Regions from separate parts of the Aneurinibacillus baijiui genome, predicted to be linked through region 2. Evidence: riboswitches for the same ligand, from Rfam matches in the RefSeq annotation. Region 2 holds a riboswitch; each other region holds the start of a gene.
The links. Region 2 has a riboswitch for lysine ahead of AB3351_RS19575 (aspartate kinase). Riboswitches for the same ligand answer to the same signal wherever they lie in the genome.

Region 1: it holds a riboswitch for lysine, as region 2 does, so the genes downstream of both, dapA (4-hydroxy-tetrahydrodipicolinate synthase) here and AB3351_RS19575 (aspartate kinase) in region 2, are expected to answer to the same signal.
Region 3: it holds a riboswitch for lysine, as region 2 does, so the genes downstream of both, AB3351_RS02455 (amino acid permease) here and AB3351_RS19575 (aspartate kinase) in region 2, are expected to answer to the same signal.

The regions. Positions count from the first base shown of each region.
Region 1 covers NZ_JBFTXJ020000002.1:572,883-581,042, reverse strand. Annotated here, with positions in the region: gene AB3351_RS06255 (YeiH family protein) at 1-977, opposite strand, end outside; gene AB3351_RS06250 (LysR family transcriptional regulator) at 1,096-1,995, shown strand; lysine riboswitch at 2,064-2,256, shown strand; gene dapA (4-hydroxy-tetrahydrodipicolinate synthase) at 2,475-3,365, shown strand; gene AB3351_RS06240 (deoxyribonuclease IV) at 3,493-4,599, opposite strand; gene AB3351_RS06235 (BsuPI-related putative proteinase inhibitor) at 4,762-5,424, shown strand; gene AB3351_RS06230 (MerR family transcriptional regulator) at 5,560-6,306, shown strand; gene AB3351_RS06225 (hypothetical protein) at 6,361-6,549, opposite strand; gene AB3351_RS06220 (MerR family transcriptional regulator) at 6,744-7,160, shown strand; gene AB3351_RS06215 (hypothetical protein) at 7,160-7,678, shown strand; gene AB3351_RS06210 (hypothetical protein) at 7,711-8,160, opposite strand, start outside.
Region 2 covers NZ_JBFTXJ020000014.1:9,055-17,214, reverse strand. Annotated here, with positions in the region: gene metX (homoserine O-acetyltransferase MetX) at 1-976, opposite strand, end outside; SAM riboswitch class I at 1,106-1,220, opposite strand; gene AB3351_RS19580 (biotin transporter BioY) at 1,367-1,942, shown strand; gene AB3351_RS19575 (aspartate kinase) at 1,998-3,239, opposite strand; lysine riboswitch at 3,428-3,617, opposite strand; gene uvrC (excinuclease ABC subunit UvrC) at 3,696-5,492, opposite strand; gene trxA (thioredoxin) at 5,667-5,984, opposite strand; gene AB3351_RS19560 (electron transfer flavoprotein subunit alpha/FixB family protein) at 6,209-7,174, opposite strand; gene AB3351_RS19555 (electron transfer flavoprotein subunit beta/FixA family protein) at 7,195-7,959, opposite strand; gene AB3351_RS19550 (enoyl-CoA hydratase) at 8,055-8,160, opposite strand, start outside.
Region 3 covers NZ_JBFTXJ020000001.1:504,825-512,984, reverse strand. Annotated here, with positions in the region: gene AB3351_RS02475 (class II histone deacetylase) at 1-601, opposite strand, end outside; gene AB3351_RS02470 (APC family permease) at 632-2,041, opposite strand; gene AB3351_RS02465 (hypothetical protein) at 2,294-2,455, opposite strand; gene brnQ (branched-chain amino acid transport system II carrier protein) at 2,765-4,099, shown strand; lysine riboswitch at 4,203-4,391, shown strand; gene AB3351_RS02455 (amino acid permease) at 4,535-6,013, shown strand; gene AB3351_RS02450 (hypothetical protein) at 6,066-6,245, opposite strand; gene AB3351_RS02445 (M15 family metallopeptidase) at 6,491-7,390, shown strand; gene AB3351_RS02440 (DUF4309 domain-containing protein) at 7,431-8,160, shown strand, end outside.

The DNA of each region.
Region 1 (8,160 bases), on a different contig from region 2:
ACGCCCATCCGTTTGAATGTAGCCGCATCAATATTAAGACCCAATCCGGCCATCGCCATTGCAATCAACAAGTACCCGAGCGCCACGAACTGAGCTGCAATGCCTGCCGGGATGATACCGAGCGTATTGATTCCACTCAGGAGAAGAAATCCCAGAATGAACCATGGAATGGACAAGGATGCCTGTTCGCCGTTTGTGTTCCCACTCGCATCTTCCGTACGGCGCATGAACCACCATCCGACCAGCAGAGCTACCGGTACCAAAAGCGCTACACGTGTCAGCTTCACGATAATCGAGATATCCATTGCCTGCTGTCCACCAGCCGCCCCAGCCGCGACAACATGCGCGATCTCATGCAGTGTTCCCCCGGTAAATACGCCGTATTCATACGCGCTAAAGCCAAGGAACGGATAGAGAAGGGAATAGCCCAGTGTAAAGATCGTACCCAGTACAGCAATCGTAGCAACACCGATGGCCGTTTCTTTTTCATTTGCTTTCACTTGGGAAGATATCGCTGCCACGGCTGCTGCGCCGCAGATGGCTGTGCCGCATGCGGTAAGGATGCCCAGCGTGCGGTCAACCTTGCATAGACGACAGAGTGCGTAGACCACAACGAGGGCGAACGCGAGGTCAAGTGCTGCAATAGCAAATACCTTAGGCCCAGCCTCGACAATGTCATACAAGTTGAGCCGCATACCGAGAAAAATAATGCCTACCCGGAGCAGTTTCTTACTGGCAAAATGTATTCCACCCATCGATGCTTCCGGTATCGGCAGGGCTGCCCGCCATACCATCCCAAGCAGAATAGCGATGACGAGCGGGCCAATGATTCCAAGTCCGGGAAGTAGGGCTATATATTTTGCTGCGACGGCAATCGCCAGTGTGATGCCTATTCCTATCATAAAAGGGGTAGGCTTTTTTTTCTTCTCTGATTTCTGTACGCCTTGCCCTAAAGTGGTTACAGGTTCTCTTATCATACGTTCACCTTCCATCAGATTATTTGTCTGATTTAACTATAGGAGAATTTGAATCATAAGTGAAATACAGTTATATTATCTTAAAGATTAATTTTTTTAATGATTAAAGGAGGCAGCTATGTATTATGATGCGCTGCGTACATTTGTAGCGGTAGTGGAAGCAAAAAGTTTCACAAGGGCGGCGGAAAAACTGCGGCTCTCACAGCCGAGCGTCAGCTTGCATATCAAGCAGCTTGAACATGAATTTGGCAGTAAGCTTATTGATCGCTCCCCGAAGCATTTATATGTGACAACAGCCGGACAAATGCTGTATGAACGGGCGCTGCAGATGCTGAACCTATATGAGAAAACAAAAGAAGACATCTATGCGTACAATCACAAGATTACCGGTACGCTGCATATTGGAGCCAGCTTTACGATTGGTGAATACATCCTGCCTGTGCTGCTTGCTGAGTTTCGCCGTCGCTATCCAGATGTCGAAGTGGAGGTGACGATCGGGAATACGAAGCGGATTATTGAAGCGGTAAAGCTGCTGCAGATGGATATCGGTCTGATTGAAGGGCAGACTAGCGACAAAGACCTTTGCATTGTTCCGTTTATGAAGGATGAGATGCTGCTTGTAGCACCGACGGATCATCCGCTGGCTGCCCGTAAGAGCGTTACACCGGACGTGCTGCAGGATGAAGTCTGGGTGGTGCGGGAAGAAGGATCGGGTACGCGGGTGTATTTTGACCACATGATTCGCTCTCTTGGCATTAAAGTGAAAAAAATGATTACGCTAAGCAGCAATCAGGGGGTTAAAGAAAGTGTAGCCGCAGGTCTTGGCCTCACGCTGCTGTCTAAGTGGGTTGTACGTAAACCGATTCGATATGGAGAACTCAAAGCATTAACCATTCATGAAGAATCCTTCCCCCGTAGGTTGTCCTATATTCTACCTGCGCATGCGGAGCGGACCCTGCTGATCGAAGTTTTCCTTGAAGGGATTTCAAATCGTATGGATGAGGAATTTTCTTCTTGACCTGGACAGGGAAGTTCACTATACTAGCATCAATACAACTTCATATTCAAAAAACCTCATCAACGCTCTGATGAGGTAGAGGTCGCGGGATTTAAGAGTACGCTGTGGGAGATGCAGGGAACATCAGTGAACACAGCAGAAAGGAAAAACCGCCGAAGCTTGTCTGGCTTCTCTGGTCAGATGGGTTGGGGCTGTATCCGAAGAGGAACAGAACTGTCACGCGTAGATCATACCGGATACGCGTGGTGCGCTATCTTGCAGGAGATACGGAGATGGGGTGGACGATTATTTGTTCATTATCCATCTGCGACCCGTGTTGTAGGTGTTTTTATTTTTCGCCTGTATCCTCCTAATCATCCGGTTAGGAGTTTTTTTATGACACGGGTCGGTACGTTCCTACTCCGATATGCGCGCCGAGACATAGGGGAGAAAGAAACGCAAAATATGCCTATGTGATACGACGATAAGGAGGAATCGGAATGATTGATTTTGGAAGAATGCTAACGGCAATGGTAACGCCATTTGACAAAGAATTGAATGTAGATAAGAAGCGGACGGAAGCTTTGGTGGAGCACTTGATCGCCACGGGTACTACCGCATTGGTTGTGGCGGGTACGACAGGAGAATCGCCTACGCTAACCGGCAGTGAGAAGGTCGCATTATTCCGCCATGTAGTGGAGTTGGTTAATGGCCGCATTCCGGTCATTGCCGGCACAGGCAGCAATAATACGGCTGCATCGATTGAACTGACACAGCAAGCTGCACAGGCTGGCGTAGATGGTATCATGCTGGTCGTGCCTTACTACAATAAACCGTCGCAGGAAGGGCTGTACCAGCATTTTAAGACGATTGCCCAAAGCACAAAGCTTCCTGTTATGCTGTATAATATTCCGGGCCGCTCTGTGATTAATATGACGGCTGAGACGACCGTTCGTCTGGCAACGGATGTAGCAAACATTGTAGCCATCAAGGAAGCGAACGGCGATCTTGGCCAAATGTCCCGCATTATTGAGCAGACGCCGGATGATTTTGTGCTGTATACAGGAGATGACGGCATGACGCTGCCCTGTATGTCCGTTGGCGGCAAAGGTGTCGTCAGTGTTGCAAGCCACGTCATCGGTCGTGAGATGAAAGAAATGATTCAGGCATTCGCAGGCGGAGAGGTTGCCAAAGCAGCCAGGATGCACCGTCAATTATTGCCGATCTTTGAAGGTTTGTTTATCGCAGCTAATCCGACGCCGGTCAAAGCAGCACTTAACATGCAGGGCATTCAGGTTGGCGGCGTACGCCTGCCGCTTGTTGATTTGACGGAGGAGGAACGTACTTTTGTAACGAATTTGTTTCCCCAAAAAGAGCTTGTGATTGTATAGGCAGTAGGATTCAGGAGAGATAAAATATATAGATAAACAGAGAAAAGCCGCTCTTTTGGAGCGGTTTTTTTGTGTAGGAGCTCATGACATGTAGATATGCCATGGGCTCCTCTTTTATATGGAAAACCTATTTTACATCCATGCCCGACAGCCAGGCGATCAAGCGCTTATTGATGCCTTCCTCGGATTCATCCGGCAGCAATTCCGCCCGCGTCACAATATCAAACAGCTTCTCTAACGGTTCGCGCGGATCTTCCTTCTTTAACTTCTTGTCCTGCAGCACTTCCCAATTTTGTACGACATAATCGCGCCGATTGATTCCCTCTCTGGCGAAGTAGGCACCAAGCGTCTCGACATCGCCCAGAAAATTATCGGAAAAGCGCTCCTGAACCGTGCCGCGTAGCAAAGCAATCTCGACTTCATACATCGGAGACTGATCGGTTTTATTTTTACCGATCCACGGTGTTTCCAGGATGATCGGTTTTCCCTGCGCCGCTTCATGATGGACAATGTAGTTGATGGCATCAAAGCCGATCAAGCCGGAGCCGATCGGAGCATGACGGTCCTTGGCAGCCCCACGGAAGTTTTTGCTGTCATTAATATGGAAGACGGCCAGGCGGTCAAGGCCCACGGTTCGGTCGAACGCTTCCATGACGCCGTCAAAATCATTCACAAGATCATATCCGGCATCGTGCGTATGGCACGTATCGAAGCATACCGTCAGCTTATCGTTCAGCTTGACTTTATCGATAATCGCGGCTAATTCTTCAAAGTTCCGGCCGACTTCTGATCCTTTGCCTGCCATTGTTTCCAGCGCAATGTTGACTGTCTGTCCGGTGTGCAGCACCTCGTTTAATCCTTCCGCGATCCGGTTGATACCGTATTCTGCGTCCTTATCCGTATAGGCGCCCGGATGCAGCACGATATTATTGACACCAATGTATTCTGCGCGCTTGATTTCTTCCTGAAGGAAAGACACCGCCAACTCGAACGTGCTTGGCTTGTACGATCCGAGATTAATGATGTAAGGCGCATGCACCACGATGTCCTCGATGCCGTATTCTTTCATCAGTGCGAGCCCTTCTTCGACGTACTGGTCCTCCATCGGCTTGCGCCGGGTGTTTTGCGGTGCTCCTGTATACACCATGAACGAGGTGGAGCCGTAGCTAATGGCTTCTTCTACCGCGTTCAGCAATCCTTTTTTAGAAAATGAAACGTGTGATCCTATCTTCATTGTATGTATCACTCCTCACCGATCTATTGTAGCAGAAATCAGCAGCAAATATGAATGGTAACGCCGTGCGAAACAATCGGGAAAATTGCTGGTTCCTAAAAAAATGCATACTCTTCGCATACATATCACGTCAAAAGAGTAACCGAATGGGGAGGGATAAGCATGAAGAATGTAAACATCAAGTCGGTAGCCATTGGTGTAGTGTTGGGAAGTGTCATGACGGCAGGGGTTGGCTATGGGGCATCGTCGCTTACGCAGGTTGCGGTAGATTTGACCCCGGTTACGATTAAAGTAGGCGAGGAAAGCAAGTCAGGTACATATCACAACGGCAAAGAGAACCTGCCGCTTACGATGATGTACAAGGATACAACCTATGTGCCGATCCGCTTTATCAGCGAAGCGTTAGGCCAGGAAGCGACATGGGCGCCGCAAAGTCGTACGGTCACAATTGCGGCTAAAGATAAGGATGGCATTTGGGAAGGGAAAGTAGAAAGCAAGCTTGCTTATAAAGAGGGTACGCTTCTGTTTACGGTAAAGAATCAGACCGAACGCGAGCAGACTTTGCAATTTAATACGGGGCAAAAATATGATTATATCATTTGGAATGAGAAGGGCGAGAAGGTCCGGCAGGATTCGGAAGGCAAGCAGTTCACGGAAGTAATCTCCAAAGAGTCGCTGAAGCAGGGAGAGGAGAAGACATATACCGCAGACCTGGCTCCGCTTGCCAAAGGGACGTATAAAGTAGAGTTCTGGCTTACCGCTAAGGGGACAGACATAAAAAATACGGCCACCATCCATGTAGCAGAAGACCTGCCTGCACCATAACAAGCAGAAAAAAGGGAGAAGCTTATACACAAGCGTCTTCCTTTTTTTATCGTCCGATGCTGATTCTATCTAAAAGAGATGATTGACTCTCCCCTAAGAGGAGGCTGTACAGTGTTTTATTGAGGAGGGAAAACAATGCTGTATACAGTAAAAGAGACGTCAGAACTTGCCAATGTCACCATTAAGACGCTGCATTATTACCACAAGATCGGCCTGTTGTATTCATGTAAAGTAAGCGAAGCTGGCTACAGGTTGTACAGCACAAAAGAGTTGGAGCGCTTGCAGGAAATTTTGTTTTATCGTGAGCTTGATTTCTCTATCTCAAAAATTAAACAACTACTGGATGGTAAACCGAATCGCTTATCCATTTTGTCTGAACAAAAAGAGCTTCTCTGTGCTCGAAAAAAACGCCTGGACCGTTTAGTTCAGACGATTAATGAATCGATCGTGTTTACTGCGAAAGGAGACGTTATGGATCATACATCGATGTTTGAAGGGTTTCATAGTGAAGAAGAATGGGAGAAGGCAATGGAGGAGCAGAAGCAGTATCTGAAAGAGAACTATGACTATGACCTATTTGAAGGCTCTTCGATACCTGTTGAAGAAATGAACGAGACAGCTGCGGAAGCAAAGCGCTTTATGGACGGAATGGCCGAGGCTTTACGTGCAGGGCTGTATGTAGATGATGCGAAGGTACACCAGCTTATTAGTGAACACCTCGCGTTTCTTACGCGTCATGGTCATGAAATCAAACCAGCAGATTTTGCGGCTCAATCCCGCTTCTTTTTAGGAGATGAATTTCATAGAAAGATGCTAGAGGAACAGCAGACAGGTCTCGCTTATTTTCTTTGCCTTGCCGCAGAGCATTTTGCATCAAAATAGTGATACAGAAAAAGACAACGGCCTTACAGCAATTCAAGGTCGTTGTCTTTTTTGTTACAGTGTATGTTTCTTGTAAAGGCCGACCAGCTTAAGGGCCTCATTCTTTTTTTCTATGGACCAGCCCCGCGCAAGCAGTTCGTCTTCCACTACCTGCTGCCAGCCTTCCCATTCGATATCGCGGTGCATCAGCATCACCTGCCGCGCCATATAAATAACCTCGTCTTTTTCTTGGTTTGTCAGCATGCATATCCCTTTCTTTTCATCTGTGTGGCATATGGTTATTATACAAGACGCCAACGATTAGGGCATACAGAAATTATTTCGTTTGCTGATAAAATGTAAAAGATTGGTTGACTAAAAATAATAGTTACAGTAAACTGTAACTATATCACTTAAGTGTATATGAGATGATCAGCTGTATGAAATGAGGAGTATGGATGAATACGTATACCGCAAAGCAAGTTACCGATATCCTCCAGAAAGAAGGACAAAACATCAACCTGCGCACGATTCGGTATTATACGCAGATCGGGATGATTCCCCCATTAACGTTGGTAGGAAATAAACGGGTGTATACAGAAGAGCATCTGCATTATTTTCGTGCGGTGCTTACGCTGGCGAAAGCAGGCGACACGTTGGCAGACATTCAGGACAAACTGAAATCGCTGACGATAGAGGAGATTGAGAAGATCGGGAATCATATGCCGTTTTATCAACCGGATCGCATCATGGAAAATGAGACGCATCAGGTAAGTGGTGATGTGTTTCTGACCGTAAGCCCAAATATTTCAGCAGAGACCCGACAAAAAATCATTGCGTCGATCTCACAAATTTTGAAAGGAGAAACAAAGTAATGCTGGATATTCGATTAGCAAAGTCACGAATGGAGAACGAAGAGGGAATGAATCATGTATGGATTCACATTCCCCCGCTGCCTGTAAAATATGCGCACATACAGGTATACATGCCGGATGGTATTGGTCGTGCAGAGAATCTTACCGGCTATTTTGAGAATGAAGCAGGGATGATTTTGCTTGGAACTGCGGCAAAGGGACAGGATATTCTGCTAGAGATCTACACAAGCAATCCCGTTCCATGTGGGGAGTATCCCCTTACAATCTCTCTGTATTATGAAGATGCGCGAGGGCGGCAAAAGGAAGTTACCCATTCACTGCCGCTTGTCCTTGTGGCTGAAGAGGAGATGGAGGATGTGCTCATTGATCAAGGGGTCGTGGATCAACTAAAGAGACTGCATGACATACAGAGACAAGACGATTGTATTGTCATGCAGCCAAAGACATACGAGATAAGCAGCGAGCTAGCGGAGCTGGAGAAAAAATACCGGATTGACTGCCGGGAGAGTATGGCATGATTGTAAGTCATTCATAAGTGGATCTTTTATTGTTAATTGGTTGATACGGCCATTTGCAATGCGTCAAGCGGCACCTGATCTGTTTCTAATTCGTAGACGACGCGGCCCTTCTGCCAGTAGATGACTACCTGTACATCATTGCCTCCCGGCCGGTAGGTTACTTTTACGCGGCCGTTGTCTTTAGGAGCAGGCAAGGCATGCTCTTCCAGATAAGCAACCATCTTTTTGGCAATGGCCTGATTGTCCAGTTGGTCCTGTGAAAGTGAATCAATCTGAAGAAGCCACCTTCCTTCACGCCAGGACAAATACGAATGACCGGCACCCCCTTCGGCACTTCCTTTAATGCCGTAACCGAGATTCATTGTTTGTGGACCATTCTCCACGTCAAACGGCGGAAAAAGATCCGCTGTCTGGTTTGGATTTTCATATGTTTTCGCGCTAAAGGAAGCGATTACAGGCATCTGTTTGTTTGGCTGCAGAGA
Region 2 (8,160 bases):
AATCCACATCCTTACCAAGTGCTCGCATAAGATCGACAATCTCCTCCTGATGGTCGGCAGGATACAATAAATCTTTTGAAATTGCTACAGATAGAACCTTAGCTTCAATTCTCTCAAGTGCAGCCTTAATCCCGCCTCGTCCTCGACCAATATCGTGCGAATCCATTGCCTTTAGCAAATACAGATAGCTATTGGCATCGAATCGCGTGACCAGCTTCTGCCCCTGATAGCGCAAATAGCTTTCAATGTTAAAGGTGGAATCGAACTGCATTACATCGCGTTCATCCTTTAACCGTCGGCCAAATCGATACTCAAATAAATCAGCAGTACGATACGTGATCATGCCAAGCATCCGGGCTATGGATAATCCATTTACAGGCCCTTTTTCCGGATAATAGCTGCCGTTTTTCCACTCGGGATCGGATAGAATCGCCTGTCTTCCTACATCATTATAAGCAATCGCTACAGCTGACAAGCGTGCGGATGTCGCAATTGGCAGGACAAGATGCATCATTTCCGGATACATCACCGCCCACTCATATACCTGCATGCCGCCCATGGAACCGCCCACCACAGCAAAGAGCTTCTCAATTCCTAATTGCTCAATCAACATATACTGCAGCTTCACCATATCCCGAATCGTCACAACCGGAAAAGCAGCACCATACGGCTCTCCCGTCTCCGGGTTCGAAGAGGCGGGACCCGTTGTACCTGCACAGCCTCCCAGCACGTTTGACGTGATTACAAAATATTTATTCGTATCAACGTATCGTCCGGGGCCAATCAGTCCTTCCCACCATCCTGGGGTCTCTTCATCTCCCACCGCATATGCATCACCGGTAAGCGCGTGACACACCAAAATCGCATTGGTCTTCTCCTCATTTAGCGTCCCGCTCGCCTCATAAGCAATCTCAACCTGCTTGAGTGTAGCTCCACACTCCAACGTTATTTCATCTATAACCATCTTCTGTATCATGCGCTTATTCACTCCTTTCTAGCAGGAAGTCAGAAGAATCCCTCTTCCCTTCCTCTTAGCGTTTATCTTCATGTCATGAAAAAAACGCCGCTTCCTATAAGGAAGAGGCGTTTATATGGCGCATACCTCCCCTTATCTTCCAGAACGAAACATATCGTTCTGCTGGAGTTAGCACCTTATCCGCGCAAACGCGCGGGGTTGCCGGGCTTCATCGGGCCAGTCCCTCCGCCTCTCTTGATAAGAGCTATCATAAAATTGTATTCCGACTTTCTACGAGTTAGTTCAATACTACGGTTTTTACTGACTAATGTCAATATTGACAAAAAGGACATCCGCTTTGTAAACTTATATTATGTATTAGGTTAACAAATTATCACGAAGGAGCAACCTATGAACATTGAAAGTAGAAAAATGTTAATTTTATCGGCCTTATTCTGTGCGATCATCGCCGTCTTCGCACAAATTTCTATCTCATTCATTCCGCAAGTTCCATTCACCCTGCAGAATTTTGCCATTGCGCTAGCCCCCATTATTCTCGGTCGCCGCTATGGTACAATCGCCGTTCTGCTCTATCTACTGCTCGGAGCCATTGGGGCTCCGGTATTTGCCCAATTCTCAGGTGGGATGGGCATTCTCATCGGCAAAACAGGTGGCTATTTGCTCGGATACGTTGTAGCGGTTTTTGTTATGGGAACAATCTTTAAGGGTAAGGATATCACATTTACCCGCGCATTTGTTGCTAATCTTATCGGCTTACTAATTATTTATGCGTTCGGTGTTACCCAGCTTAAGCTCGTCTTGAGTCTATCGTGGGGCCAGGCATTCACATTCGGAATGGGACTGTTCGTTATTCCTGACCTGGTAAAAGTGGCGGCCGCTTCTTACCTGGGAATCCTCATCCGCCACCGACTTGACGCAGCAGGTCTCCTGCCTGCTTCTGTGCGCAATAATCGAAGCGTCGCGTAAGTACTGAAAAAAGGACAAGCCCATGCCGTTTTTATCTGGCATGGGCTTGCTTTTTTTATCCTCCGTATACAACAGCAGTCTCTTTGACATCTAACCCAAACGATGTATGCAGACTCTGTACAGCATCCTCTATTCTTTCCACTGGAATAATGCTAGAGACCTTAATTTCCGAAGTAGATACCATCTTGATCTCAATTCCTTGTTCCGCAAGGCAGGTGAACATCTGAGCAGCTACCCCTGGGTTTGTAATCATACCTGCGCCTACGATAGATACCTTAGCAAGTTCCTCCTCTGCCATCGCATAGCCAAATTGCAGCGCTTCGCGATGCTTCAGCAATACATCGAGTGTTTTCTTTACTTCATCTCCGCTTACCGAAAATGACACATTTGTCGTATTCGCTTCATACGCACTCTGTACAATAACATCGACATTAATATGTTCCTCAGCCAACACCGCAAAGAGCTTAGCCATGGCCTCCACTCTTGACGGCAGATCAGCTACCGTAATTTTGGCGACATTTTTATCATGAGCGATGCCGCTCACTGCAAGTCCTTGTTCCATATTCGCTTCCTCCTCTATCATCGTTCCTTCTGCCTCAGTGAAACTCGATCGAACCGTTACACTTACTTGATGCTGCTTCGCGCACTCCACCGCACGTGGATGCAGAACACCTGCACCAAGCGTCGCAAGCTCTAGCATCTCATCATGTGAGATGCTCACAAGCCTTCTGGCAAGAGGAACCATACGCGGGTCTGCCGTATAGACTCCGTCCACATCCGTATATATTTCACACTTTTTTCCATCAAGTGCCGCAGCTAATGCAACCGCGGTCGTATCAGAACCGCCGCGCCCAAGCGTCATAATCTCTCCATGCGCCGAAACTCCTTGAAACCCGGCTACTACCACCACGTTTCCCTTATTCAATGCTTCTATGATGAATGCGGTATCAATCCGATCAATACGAGCCTTCATATGTATATCTTCTGTCATGATTCCTGCTTGCCATCCGGTCATAGATACAGCAGCCTGGCCTTGTTCTTGAAGTGCCATCGTCAATAATGCGATCGATACCTGCTCCCCGGTTGTAAGCAGCATGTCCATCTCACGCGGATGTGGCTCATCCGTAATCTGCTTCGCCATATCCACTAAGACATCGGTCGATTTTCCCATTGCTGATACTACCACAACCACTTGATGGCCCTTCTGCACCGTTGATATGACACGCTGGGCTACTGCTTGAATTCGTTCGATTGTGCCGACGGATGTACCGCCAAATTTTTGTACAATTATGCTCACTTTGTGTACCCTCCTCAAATTAAGATAATATTCTTCTCTTCATTATCAGAGTACTCCGCACACATATGAGGGTTAGAGAACGCAATGCCGGATCAATAAAAAAGACAACAGCAAGGCATAGGCCAAAGCGGTTGTCTGTAGATTCTCAAGAAATATAATGACAGCGAACGCTCACTTCCCTACTCCCTGTGCGAGATAGTACTCCACCGGCTATCTGGGACGATGATCCGGTGACAGTTCTGCATTTGTTCAATGCAGACCCAACAGCAGACGTTGAGATCCGTTCTGCCATTTCGGCGAATTCCCCTTTCTCCCGCTTTCCCTGGATTCTCATTCCTCCAGCGGAATACTTATGGTTTTCGCGCCTCTACCTCACCCTATTTAAGTGAGGCGTTATTTGCTTACTATTCAATTTCTGTATATGGTACCATATGTTAATAATCTTGACAATTACTTTTATTCGGCTTGTTCGGCTGTTCCCTCTTTTGTCTCCTGTAAGTATTCTAAAATCTGACGGGCCAGCTTATCACCGATACCAAGGTTACGATACTCCTCCACGGTCGCTTCTCGCATGCGCTTGATCGAACCAAAATGCTTAAGCAAAAGCTTCTTACGCTTCTCTCCGATACCCGGAATATCATCGAGCTTTGAGTGGAACATCGTCTTACCGCGCGTAGTACGGTGGAATGTGATCGCAAAGCGGTGCACCTCATCCTGAATTCGCTGCAGCAGATAGAATTCATTGCTATCCCTCTTTAACTCAACAGGGATAGGCGGATCACCTACCAGCAACTGAGCGGTACGATGCCGTTCATCTTTAGCCAATCCGCATACCGGGATAAAAAGACCGAGTTCATTCTCCAATACATCCACAGCAGCAGAGATCTGCCCTTTGCCTCCGTCGATTACAATCAAATTTGGCAGGTCCAATCCTTCCTTCAGCACACGGGTATACCGGCGGCGGACAACCTCTTTCATCGTGCCGTAATCATTGGGGCCGATAACCGTTTTGACTTTATATTTACGATACTCTTTCTTATCCGGCTTACCATCAGTAAATACGATCATCGCCGAAACCGGATCAACCCCTTGAATATTCGAGTTATCAAACGCCTCAATCCGCTTCGGATACCCGATGCCGAGCACATCGCCTAGCTTCTGCACCGCCTGTATAGTACGGGCTTCATCCCGTGACATCAGCGCAAACTTCTCCTCAAGTGCAATGCGCGCATTTTCCTGCGCCATATCCACAAGTTGTTTTTTTGGACCGCGCTGCGGAATAAGAACCTTGGTACCAAGCGCCTCTTCAAGCCCATCTATCCCTTCACTTGTCGGAAGCAGCACTTCTTTTGGCCTGACGTGGTCCTTTAGATAGAATTGGACAACATAGGAAACGAAATCTTCATGCTTTTCACCATAGAACGGAAAAGAACCTACGTTACGCTCAATCATTTTACCCTGACGAATATGGAAAACCTGTACACTCATCCATCCTTTATCGACATGGTAGCCCCAGGCATCCCGATCAACATTGTCACTAAACGTAACCTTCTGCTTTTCCATAATGGCTTCAATGTATTGAATCTGGTCACGCAGTTCCTTAGCACGCTCGAATTCAAGATTCTCTGCCGCTTCTTCCATTTGCTGCTTTAGCGTCTTCTTGATCTCTCCATAATTCCCGCTGAAGAATCGGCTGATTTCCTCGATCATGGCATCATACTGCTGCGTTTCTACTTCGTATTCACACGGGGCTACGCACTGCCCCAGATGATAGTAAAGACAGACGTTTTTCGGCATATTCTTGCACTTGCGCAGCGGATACAGCCGATCTAAGAGCTTCTTTGTCTCCTGCGCGGCTCCTGCGTTGGCATACGGACCAAAATACTTGGCGCCATCCTTCACCACTTTACGCGTAATCTCCAGACGCGGGTGCGCCTCATTTGTAATCTTGATGTATGGATATGTTTTATCGTCTTTTAACAATACGTTATAGCGTGGGTCATGCTTTTTAATTAAGTTGCACTCTAGCAAAAGTGCCTCAACCGGTGAAGATGTGACAATGTATTCGAAATCAGCGATCTCCTGTACAAGCCGCTGCGTTTTTCCATCATGGCTGCCTGTAAAATAAGAACGAACACGGTTTTTTAATACTTTAGCTTTGCCTACGTAAATAATGGTACCGGCAGCATTTTTCATTAAGTAACAACCTGGCTTATCCGGTAACAGGCTCAGCTTTTCTTTCAATGCATCCATCCTGCTTCCCCTTCCTTCCTCATCAAAAACAGGTGCAAAAAGCGAGTCCACCTTATCATATCATACATAGAAGACTCGCTTTTTCCATCTGTTTCTTCCAACCATATTACAGGATAGAATGAATAAATCCTCCGATTGAATTAACCGGAGGATTTATAATATCGCACACGCTACTTACAGATGCTTGTTAATAGCGCTCAGTAGGCTTTCTTTCGGTTGGAAGCCGATAATTTTATCAACAACCTGACCGTCTTTCACCAGCATCAACGTCGGAATGCTCATTACGCCAAAGCGCTGTGCAGATTCAGGATTCTCATCGACATTAACTTTTGCGATCTTAACTTTGCTGCCAATCTCGCTGTCGATCTCTTCAAGAACCGGTGCGATCATCTTACAAGGTCCGCACCAAGGAGCCCAGAAGTCCACCAGCACAGTGCCGCCATTTTCTACTTCGTTTTGAAACGAGTTGTCTGTTACATTTACGATTGCCATATGTAACTTCCTCCTTTTATCTCCATTCATACTTAACATGCCTGTATTTTGTTTGTAGTATACACTATCCGTATACCAGTAACAGTATATCATCCTTACCTCAAAATATCTACTGGTGAAACACTTCTAGGTATTTTTGCTTTCTTTCGCTGCTGCATTACAAGCCTACAGCAAAAAAAGCAGCGTCATTCATTGACGCTGCCTCAGTAAGAAATAACCGGTAATTATACCAGTACTTTCTTGAATTCTTCGGTAAGAAGCGGCACGACTTCAAACAAATCGCCTACAATACCATAGTCAGCTACCTGGAAGATCGGTGCTTCCGGGTCTTTGTTAATCGCTACAATAATTTTTGAACTGGACATTCCAGCCAAGTGTTGGATTGCGCCAGAGATACCTGCTGCGATGTACAGGTCCGGAGTAACAACCTTACCTGTTTGACCGATTTGCAGGGAGTAATCGCAGTATTCGGCGTCGCATGCACCACGGGATGCACCAACCGCACCGCCCAGCACATCAGCAAGCTCCTGCAGCGGTTTAAAGCCGTCTACTGATTTTACGCCGCGTCCGCCAGAGATAACAACTTTAGCCTCGGACAGATCGACACCACCGGCTGTTTTACGTACCACATCTTTTACAATCGTACGCAGGTCTTTAATATCTGCGTTTACATCAACTTTTTCTGCGGAACCGCCTGTTTCTTCGGCCGCGATATTATTTGGACGCACCGTTGCGAACACAATACCATCTACAACTTTTTTCTTCTCGAATGCTTTTCCTGCATAGATTGGGCGCGTGAACACTACATCATCGCCAGCAACCTCAACATCAATTACGTCAGACACTAGGCCGAGGCCAAGGCGAGCCGCAATGCGCGGAGCCAAATCCTTTCCAATAGCTGTATGCGGCATAAGAATCGCTTCAGGCTGCGCCTCTTCAACCACCTGACGCAGCGCTTGGAAATATGCATCCGTCGTATACGTATCAAGCTCTTGCTTGGCTACCACATATACTTTGCTTGCGCCGTATTTGCCAAGCTCGTCTACATAATTTGCCGCGTCGCTGCCGAATACGACTGCACTTACTTCGCCGCCAGCCGCAATGCGCTGCCCTGCTGTTAAAGCCTCAAAAGATACATTACGCAAACTTCCGTCTCTTGCTTCTGCCACTACAAGTACTTTTTTGCTCATATCGCTCGTCCTCCTTAACCTTAAATGACTTTCGCTTCGTTGCGAAGAAGTTGTACTAATTCTTTTACTTGATCTTGTACTTCGCCGTTTAAGATGCGGCCCGCTTCCTTCTTCGGCGGCAGATACGTTTCCACCACTTCTGTCTTCGCGGCAACGTCTCCTTCAATAGTGAGATCATCTACTGTCAGACGCTCCATCGGTTTCTTCTTCGCTTTCATGATGCCTGGCAGAGAAGGATAACGAGGTTCATTTAAGCCCTGCTGTGCTGTAACCAATACAGGAAGGGATACTTCGATAACTTCTACATCCCCTTCTACGTCACGCTCAATCGTTGCTTTGCCGCCATCCACATCAAGCTTTGTAATCGTCGTTACCTGTGCAATGTTCAGCTCTTCTGCCAAACGAGGCCCTACCTGACCGGAACCATTGTCAACGGCCATATTTCCACCAAGGATAATATCGAATTCACGGTCTTTAATCACAGCCGCGAGAATTTTTGCAATGCTGTATTCATCCGTAGTAATATCTTCATCATCTACGATAACCGCTTTATCTGCGCCCATCGCAAGCGCAGTACGCAGAGAACTCTCCGCACGATCCGGACCAACAGTAATAACGGTCACTTCTCCACCGTGCTCGTCACGCAGCTTAATCGCTTCTTCCACCGCATACTCATCGTACGGGTTGATGATGAATTCTACGCCATCTTCACTAATGTTTCCGTTCTCGAGAACGATTTTTTCTTCTGTGTCAAACGTTTGCTTCAAGCATACAAGAATGTTCATATATATCCTCCTTTAGCTTCTGCAATAATGTATTAAAAGGTTCGATGCGATGCCAAAACAAACAGCGGCATAGACTTCGAACGGTACTCGCTGTGTTATTTGTCGGTAAACTGAGCCTTACGCTTTTCAATAAACGCGTTGACGCCCTCTTTCATATCTTCTGATGTGAACAGTTCGCCAAATAAGGCGGCTTCCTTATCC
Region 3 (8,160 bases), on a different contig from region 2:
GGGAGATGAAGAGAACGCTCTCATCTTCATAGAAAATATCCTGCGTTCCATTACCATGATGTACATCCCAATCAACAATCGCAACCCGGCTTAGTCCATACTTATCCTGCGCGTAGCGAGCGGCTATCGCCACGTTATTATACAGGCAAAAACCCATCGCCTGATCGCTAGATGCATGGTGTCCCGGCGGACGAATCAGCGCATAGGCCTGCGAAAGTCCCGGCTCTGCTCCCATCGCAATATCAACCGCCTTTAGTGCACCGCCTGCCGACAGCCGGGCAATCTCCTCTGAGACCGGGCAGCCGTATGCTTCCGGTCCGAAGACGCGAAGTCCCTTTTGTGCAACCTCACGCACATGTGCAATATGGCTTGGCGTATGGACACGCAGCAAATCTTCCTCACTCGCTGGCTTTGGCGTGAACGCTTCCATCTGTGCAAGCAAACCACTCTTCTCAAGCATGTCTTTAATATAACGAACACGATAGTGGTTCTCGAACTCCAGACCGACTTGAACGGTCTCTTTATTGGGCAGTGTATACGTTTGAGTGCCTGTATCGTGCTTTACATAATCTTCGTGAAATACAAAACCGCTTGGCTTCATGCTATGCCCTCCTTAGATGATTGATATATTTTATGAAATCTGTGTCCGTGTATGATCAGCCCCTTCTTCTATTTCTTCAAAGTGAAACTGCGGCGGCTGCTTTTTTAGGCCTTTTGTCAAGATGAGCAAGTATACAAGACCGGCAGCAACCCACAGCCCACCAAGCATCAACGAGTTACGATCCAAATTACTCCACAGCCAGATGTTAAATCCGACACCGATGAGCGGGAGCAGCAGATATAAGATAAACCCTCCCATGCTGCGCCGCCTCTCACGAATGTAATAATGAAAAATAACCGATGCATTCACAAAGGTAAAGGCAACCAGTGCGCCGAAGTTGACGAATGAAGCAGCTGTGACCAAATCCATTACGAGCGCCGAGAGAGAGAACACGCCAATTAACAGCACATTATTGAGCGGTGTTTGCAGCCGTGGATGAATGAAGCCAAATACTTTTGCAGGAAGAACCCGTTCCCGTCCCATCGCATAGAGCAAGCGTGCGGCACTCGCATGCGAAGCCAAACCAGAAGCCACACAGGATGTAATCATCCCGGCTAGAAAAATCGCTGCAAACAGCGACCCGCCAATATACTGAGCAATTTCAAATGCAGCAGAATCCACCACCTTAAATGAGGTAAAATTCGGATAAATCAGCTGCGTGATGTAGGAAACGAAAGTAAACAACAGCCCACCAATCAGCGCGATAAGAAAAATTGCTTTAGGCACAGTTTTCTTTGGCTCCACCGTCTCTTCGGATAACGTTGTGACCGCATCAAAACCTAGAAACGACAGGCAGAGTATCGAGGCTCCAGCAAGCACAAACGAATAGGACACGTCCGGATCATAAAACGGAAGGGCAGAGAACAAAGTACCTGCTCCCATGCCTTGCGTTAGTCCGCGTATCGACAGCGAGAGAAAAATAATGGTGACAAGAAACTGAAACGAGATCAAAACAAGGTTGAGCCGAGCAGCTAACCGAATGCCAAATACATTGACCACCGTAATGGCTGCAATAAAGACCAGCGTCCACACCCAGGCCGGAATAACAGGAAAAGCGGCATGTAAAAAGGCTCCAGCAAGCAAAAAGTTAATCATAGGCAAAAACAAATAATCCATTAGCACCGACCAGCCTACAAGAAAACCGAGATGTGGGCTGATCGTCTTTTGCGTATACGTATACGCAGATCCGGCTGATGGATAGACTTTCACCATGCGCCCATAACTGTAAGCGGTAAACAGCATCGCTGCAAGTGCTGTAACATAAGCGGCAGGCACCATGCCATGCGTCGCCTGCGCAGCAACCCCATACGTAGAGAACACCGTCATAGGGGCCATATAAGCAAGCCCCAGCACAACGAGCGGAAATAACGTTAGTGTGCGGGAAAATTCTGTGCTTGAAGATGTGTCTCTTTTTGTCCGGTTAGCTGTTTCGTCTGCCATTGCAATCCCCCTTCTCGTTCCTTTTCTGCAATTGCCTCTACCTGTTGTCACACTTTAATTTAAAAAGCAAGTTTTATGCCAAAATAGACTTATACTTCTATTTATTTCAAATATTTAATCTAATCAGTCGATTAAATAGGAAGTCTTACATATAATCTGCTGACTACAAACACTATCCATTATGTAGATTCGCATAATGTATGTGCATTCGCATAAAAAAGGGCAGGCGTTACTTCCACCTACCCCTTTACTCTATGACCTTCCACAGCCAACTTGACCAATGTCTGTAATGACGACCTGCTGCGGCAGGCTTGCATACGCTTCTTCTACCGCCTGCGTCAAGCTGTCTGCCTCTACAAACGTAAAGTCATGTCCACCTTCTTCTTCCTTATAAAATACCATATAACGGAACATACACCCTCCTGCGAATCTGAAGCCGCCTGTACGTCCATCCGCTATCTCGTTGCATTGTATCAAACCATACGTTTTTCTGCCATTTTATCATTTTCCTGGTTCCAAAGACGTGCGATGAAACCGTTAACTACATCTACTATTTCGAATTTAGGAAATCAACTAGTTTTTTGGATACGAAATTGGTACAATGCCTTTCATATCTGTCTACGCAGAAACAAAAATAAATGTCAAGTCTTTCCTGCCGCATACGGCACATCGGTATATTTATTTTACTCAATTATATACGCACCACGAGAAGGAGAATTTGTTATGACGCACGTATCAAAAAAAGACATTCTGTTAGTAAGTTTCATGCTCTTTTCCATGTTTTTTGGAGCGGGAAACTTAATTTTCCCACCGTTCCTCGGCCAATCCGCAGGTGATCACCTCGCGTTTTCTCTTGCCGGTTTTGTTCTCTCAGCAGCGGGGCTTCCGATCCTTGGCGTAATGGCTGTTGCTAAAGCCGGTGGTTTTCGTACGCTTACCGGGCGGGTTCACTCATCCTTCGCCTTCTTATTTCCGTTTCTTATCTACGTATCGATCGGTCCTGGATTAGCCATCCCACGCGCCGGAAGCTTGGCTTACGAGATGGGAGCCGCGCCTTTTTTGCCGGAAGCTCTTAAGACAGGTACGCTGTCAATGGCACTCTATACACTCGTCTTCTTCGGCCTGGTCTATTGGCTCAGCTTATCTCCGTCGAAGTTGATCGACCGCTTCAGCAAGCTGCTTACGCCGCTTCTGCTTACTCTTATTGCACTGATTTTTGTCAAAAGCTTTCTAACGCCGATGGATACGCTGTCGACCCCTAAAGGAAACTATGGCTCGATTCCTGCTTTTCAAGGATTCCTTGATGGCTATCTGACAATGGATGCACTCGCCGCACTGGCTTTTGGCATCGTAATTGCCAATACCTTGAAGGCAAGCGGTGTACAGGAAGGACGCGCGCTATCACGGGCGATGATGTATGCAGGACTTGGAGCCGGGCTATTGCTCTCCGTCATTTATCTGGTTCTCGGATACCTTGGAGCAGTCACTCCAAACGCCGGAGAAGCTGAGAATGGCGCTCAAATTCTAACGTTAATGATGAATCATCTGTTCGGAGCAGGCGGCACACTGCTGCTTGGCCTTACGTTTACGATTGCCTGCTTATGTGTATCCATCGGACTCATCACATCCTGCAGCCAATTCTTCGCTTCTGTATTCCCCCGGCTATCCTATCGCATGTGGGCTACAGTACTTACGGTTGTAAGCTTTGGTATCGCTAACCTCGGACTGACACAGATCCTCAGCGTATCGGTTCCTGTTCTAGGTATTTTATATCCAATAGCGATTACACTTATTCTGCTCGCGCTGACGCATCGCTATATCGCCAATGCGCCGTCTATCTATCCAGTATCTGTTGTACTTGTAGGACTTTTTAGCATACTGGATACTTGTAACACATTATTCTTTGCCGGTAAATTGTCTAGCGCCTTCACTTTTCTTCCGCTGTACAAGGAAGGTTTCGGATGGGTGCTTCCGGCGTTGGCCGGTGTGCTTATCGGATATATTACAGACCGCATTCGCGGCGTAAAGGCACAGCACAATGAGAGGCATGCCGCATAAAAGTAAATTGATAGAAAAATAAAACTTGTTGATTAATCACCTAATCTTTTATATACTTAACACATTGTTTTCAAAATAAATACACGACAATCCTCATCATCAACGGTGAGGTAGAGGTCGCGACTGTTATCAGTACGGGGCAGGAGGCACGAAGATTGCCTGTGAAATCCCCGGAAAGGAACAGCCGCCGAAGCTGGTGTACTTCTTCGAGTACATCGGTTGGGTCCGTTATCGAACAGGAACGGGACTGTCATGTTTGCTTTCCGGGCAAACGTGGTGTGCTATCTTCATGGAAGGTATGATGCGGGTTATTTAGAAATACCGCCGACAATTCCTTGGCGGTATTTTTTTATATTTCCCACTCCTTTCCTTCCCCTTTATTCATCTTTACAGAAGGAGTGTTTCTACGTGCAAGACAATGTATCGCAACAAACCGTGGCAGAGTCTACCCCGAATGCCTCGCATTCTTCTGAGCGGCAGTTGAAGCGCGGACTGAAAGCGCGCCACCTCACTATGATCTCTCTTGGCGGATCGATCGGAACCGGGTTGTTTCTTGCCAGTGGAGGTGCCATCAGTACGGCGGGACCGGGCGGAGCGCTGGTAGCCTATGTCGCCATTGGCATTATGGTATATTTTCTCATGACCAGCTTAGGCGAGCTGGCTACGTACATGCCGGTACCCGGCTCTTTTAGTACGTACGCGTCCCGTTTTGTTGATCCATCGCTTGGCTTCGCACTCGGCTGGAATTATTGGTATAACTGGTCGATTACAATTGCAGCCGAACTGGCGGCAAGTACGCTGCTGATCAAGTTCTGGTTTCCGGATAGCTCCTCATTTTTATGGAGCGCACTATTCCTGCTTCTTATGTTCGGCCTGAATTATCTGTCCGTGCAGGCCTATGGTGAATCCGAGTATTGGTTTGCTCTTATTAAAGTTGTTACGGTTATTATTTTTATCGGAATCGGTCTCTTGATGGTATTTGGGATTATGGGCGGTGAAGCGGTCGGCTTCTCGAATTTTACTGTCGATAACGCGCCGTTCAATGGCGGCTTCATGGCATTGCTGGGTATTTTTATGGCAGCCGGCTTCTCCTTTCAGGGAACGGAATTGCTCGGGGTTGCTGCCGGTGAGAGCGACAATCCAAAGGAGAATGTTCCAAAAGCGATCCGGCAGGTATTCTGGCGTATCCTCCTGTTTTATGTTCTCGCCATCTTCATGATCGGATTGCTGCTGCCGTACACGCATCCAAGCCTGGTCAGCAGCGATATCGAGACCATCGCAAAAAGTCCGTTTACAATTATTTTTGAAAAAGCAGGATTGGCTTTTGCCGCTTCTGTAATGAATGCGGTAATTCTGACTTCCGTTCTCTCTGCCGGGAACTCAGGTATGTATGCCTCCACCCGCATCCTTTATGTGCTGGCCAAGGAAGGCAAAGCGCCGAAGCTATTCAGTCATCTCAATCGTCGCGGCGTTCCGGTCTATGCATTATTGGCGACTACCGCTGTCGGTATGGTAGCATTCCTTGCTTCCTTCTTCGGAGACGGAGTTGTATATACTTGGCTGCTGAATGCCTCGGGAATGTCCGGCTTTATCGCTTGGCTTGGCATCGCCATCAGCCATTATCGCTTCCGTCGTGCATACGTTGTACAGGGGCGGGACTTGCGTGATCTGCCCTACCGTGCCAAATGGTTCCCATTCGGCCCGATTTTTGCTTTTGTACTCTGTATGATCGTCATTCTCGGACAGAATTACACAGCATTCATGGGAGATCAGATCGATTGGAACGGTGTCTTGGTCTCCTATATCGGTCTGCCGCTATTTCTTCTGCTGTGGCTTGGCTATAAAAAAGTGAAAAAGACAAAGGTTATTCCTCTTGAAGAGTGCCGTTTCGACGACGCTATCGATGAACGATAAGACAACAACGAAAGGGGCTGCCCATCACTTATGGGACAGCCCCTTCTTCTATCTATTGTATAACCCTCACTTTTTTTGTTTTTGCGCTACTTGAACAAGCGTATTTTGCTTCCTCTTCACTCATGTCCGTAGCAAGCTTCACTTCTATACTTGGATCATCAATGACCTTTTTGATCTGCTCCATAACATCATAAGGAGATAAACCCGGCACCAGACGCGTGTTGAGTGTCACTTCTATCTACACATACACCGACATGCAAACCGTTTCATACGTTTGTTTTTCTAGATAAACTAAGTATTAGAATTTACCTTCCTATAGTAAGAAAGCCGCCTCTTACTTATAGCTAGTTAGCTAATAGGAAATAGGAACGTTTTTCCTTATGAATCGGAACTTATTTTGCACATCGTACGTCTGCATACATAGAAAGAGAGGGTACTGCATGCTGCCCTAGAACAACGAGTGAAGGAGACTATTTTATGCGATACAAGAAAAAATGGCCTGCCATGCTTCTCCTGCCTGCTCTCATGCTATCAGCATGTCAGGCCATCCCAGAGTCTACACCGCCCGCTGCAACCAGTCAAAACGCGAACGAAGCTCAAACTCCACTGACAGCGTCAGCACAGTCGACACCGGCTTCAAGCGAGCAGCAACAAGCGAAAACACTACAGCCAAAACCGGAGAATAAGCCAGCTTCTTCCACTGTTTCTTCAAGGAATACAGAGCAACATACAAAACCGGCAAAGCAAGCAACCCATTCCTCTTCAGATAAAATCATCGTCACGAATGCAGCAAGCGTGATGGTTCTCGTTAATAAAAAACGGAACCTGCCGGAAAATTATGAACCCGCCGACCTCGTTGTACCGAATGTGCCTTTTTCCTTTGCCGGGAACCATCCAAAAAAACAGCTTCGCCGCTCGGCCGCCCGCGCACTTGAAGAGTTGTTCGCACAGGCTAAGCGAGAAAAAATTGACTTGAAAGCCGTCTCAGGCTATCGATCCTATGCAACCCAGAAGGCTATTTTCACTCGGAACGCCAAGCAAAAAGGCGAAGCAGCCGCCAACCGTACAAGCGCATACCCAGGTCAAAGCGAACACCAAACTGGCCTGGCCATGGATATCTCAAGCGCCAGCGTCGGCTATGCATTGGAGCAGCGTCTCGGAAAAACCAAGGAAGGGAAATGGTTAGCCAAAAATGCGCACCGATTCGGCTTTATTCTCCGCTACCCTAAAGAGAAAGAAGCAATCACGGGCTACTCCTATGAACCATGGCACATCCGCTACGTCGGTAAAGAGGCGGCAAAGGAAATTGTCCGCCGCGGCATTACACTAGAAGAATATTTCAATCAAGCCATCCCTGTTAGCGGGAAAACAAAGTAATGCTAAAAGAAGAACAACAAACGAAGGGAGTTTTATACCCATGTTGAGAAAAAACAGCATGCCAGCCGCCCTGTTAGCAGCGATGCTTTTCCTGCCAGCCTGTCAACCCGCTGCAGAACCTGCCGCTGCACCTACTACAGTTGATCAGCAAGCAAGCACGGAGCCTGTCGTCGATCCGCCGCAGAATGAAGCTGCGCCAAGCAATCCGGTGCAAAAGGAAGCACCATCTGCTGATCAAACAAGCATTGATACACAATCGCCTAAACAAGGGGCAAATGGCGCACAACAAAGCGAAAAAATAACGCTGGCAAGCGAAATCTATCAAGAAGCCAAACTGGGCAAGGTCTTCTTTTACGATTTCGGTCTTGGAACGAAAAAGGAAACCATTATCAAACAATGGGGCAAACCGGATGCCGAAAGCAGCGACACATCTCTAACCTATCAACAGCATTCTGTCACGTTCCTACTTGATCCAAACAGCCAACAGGTGACCTTTATTTCTTCCGATCATCCTAAATTCCAGATGATTTACATTACGCAAGTGAAAAAGGAACTGGGCGCACCGGTTCAGGAGAATCGCATTCCGGATGAAAACCTCATCCAAGCCATCTATCAGGCAGGCAGCTATACGCTGGCTTATGTATATGATGACAGTGACAAAATCGTCCGCTATATCGAGCTTAAACAAACCAAACAAGAAACCCTTCTGCAGCAGGTTATGAATCGTGCGGCTGCAGGCAAAGTCACCAATAGTGAATTCGCTCTCGGCG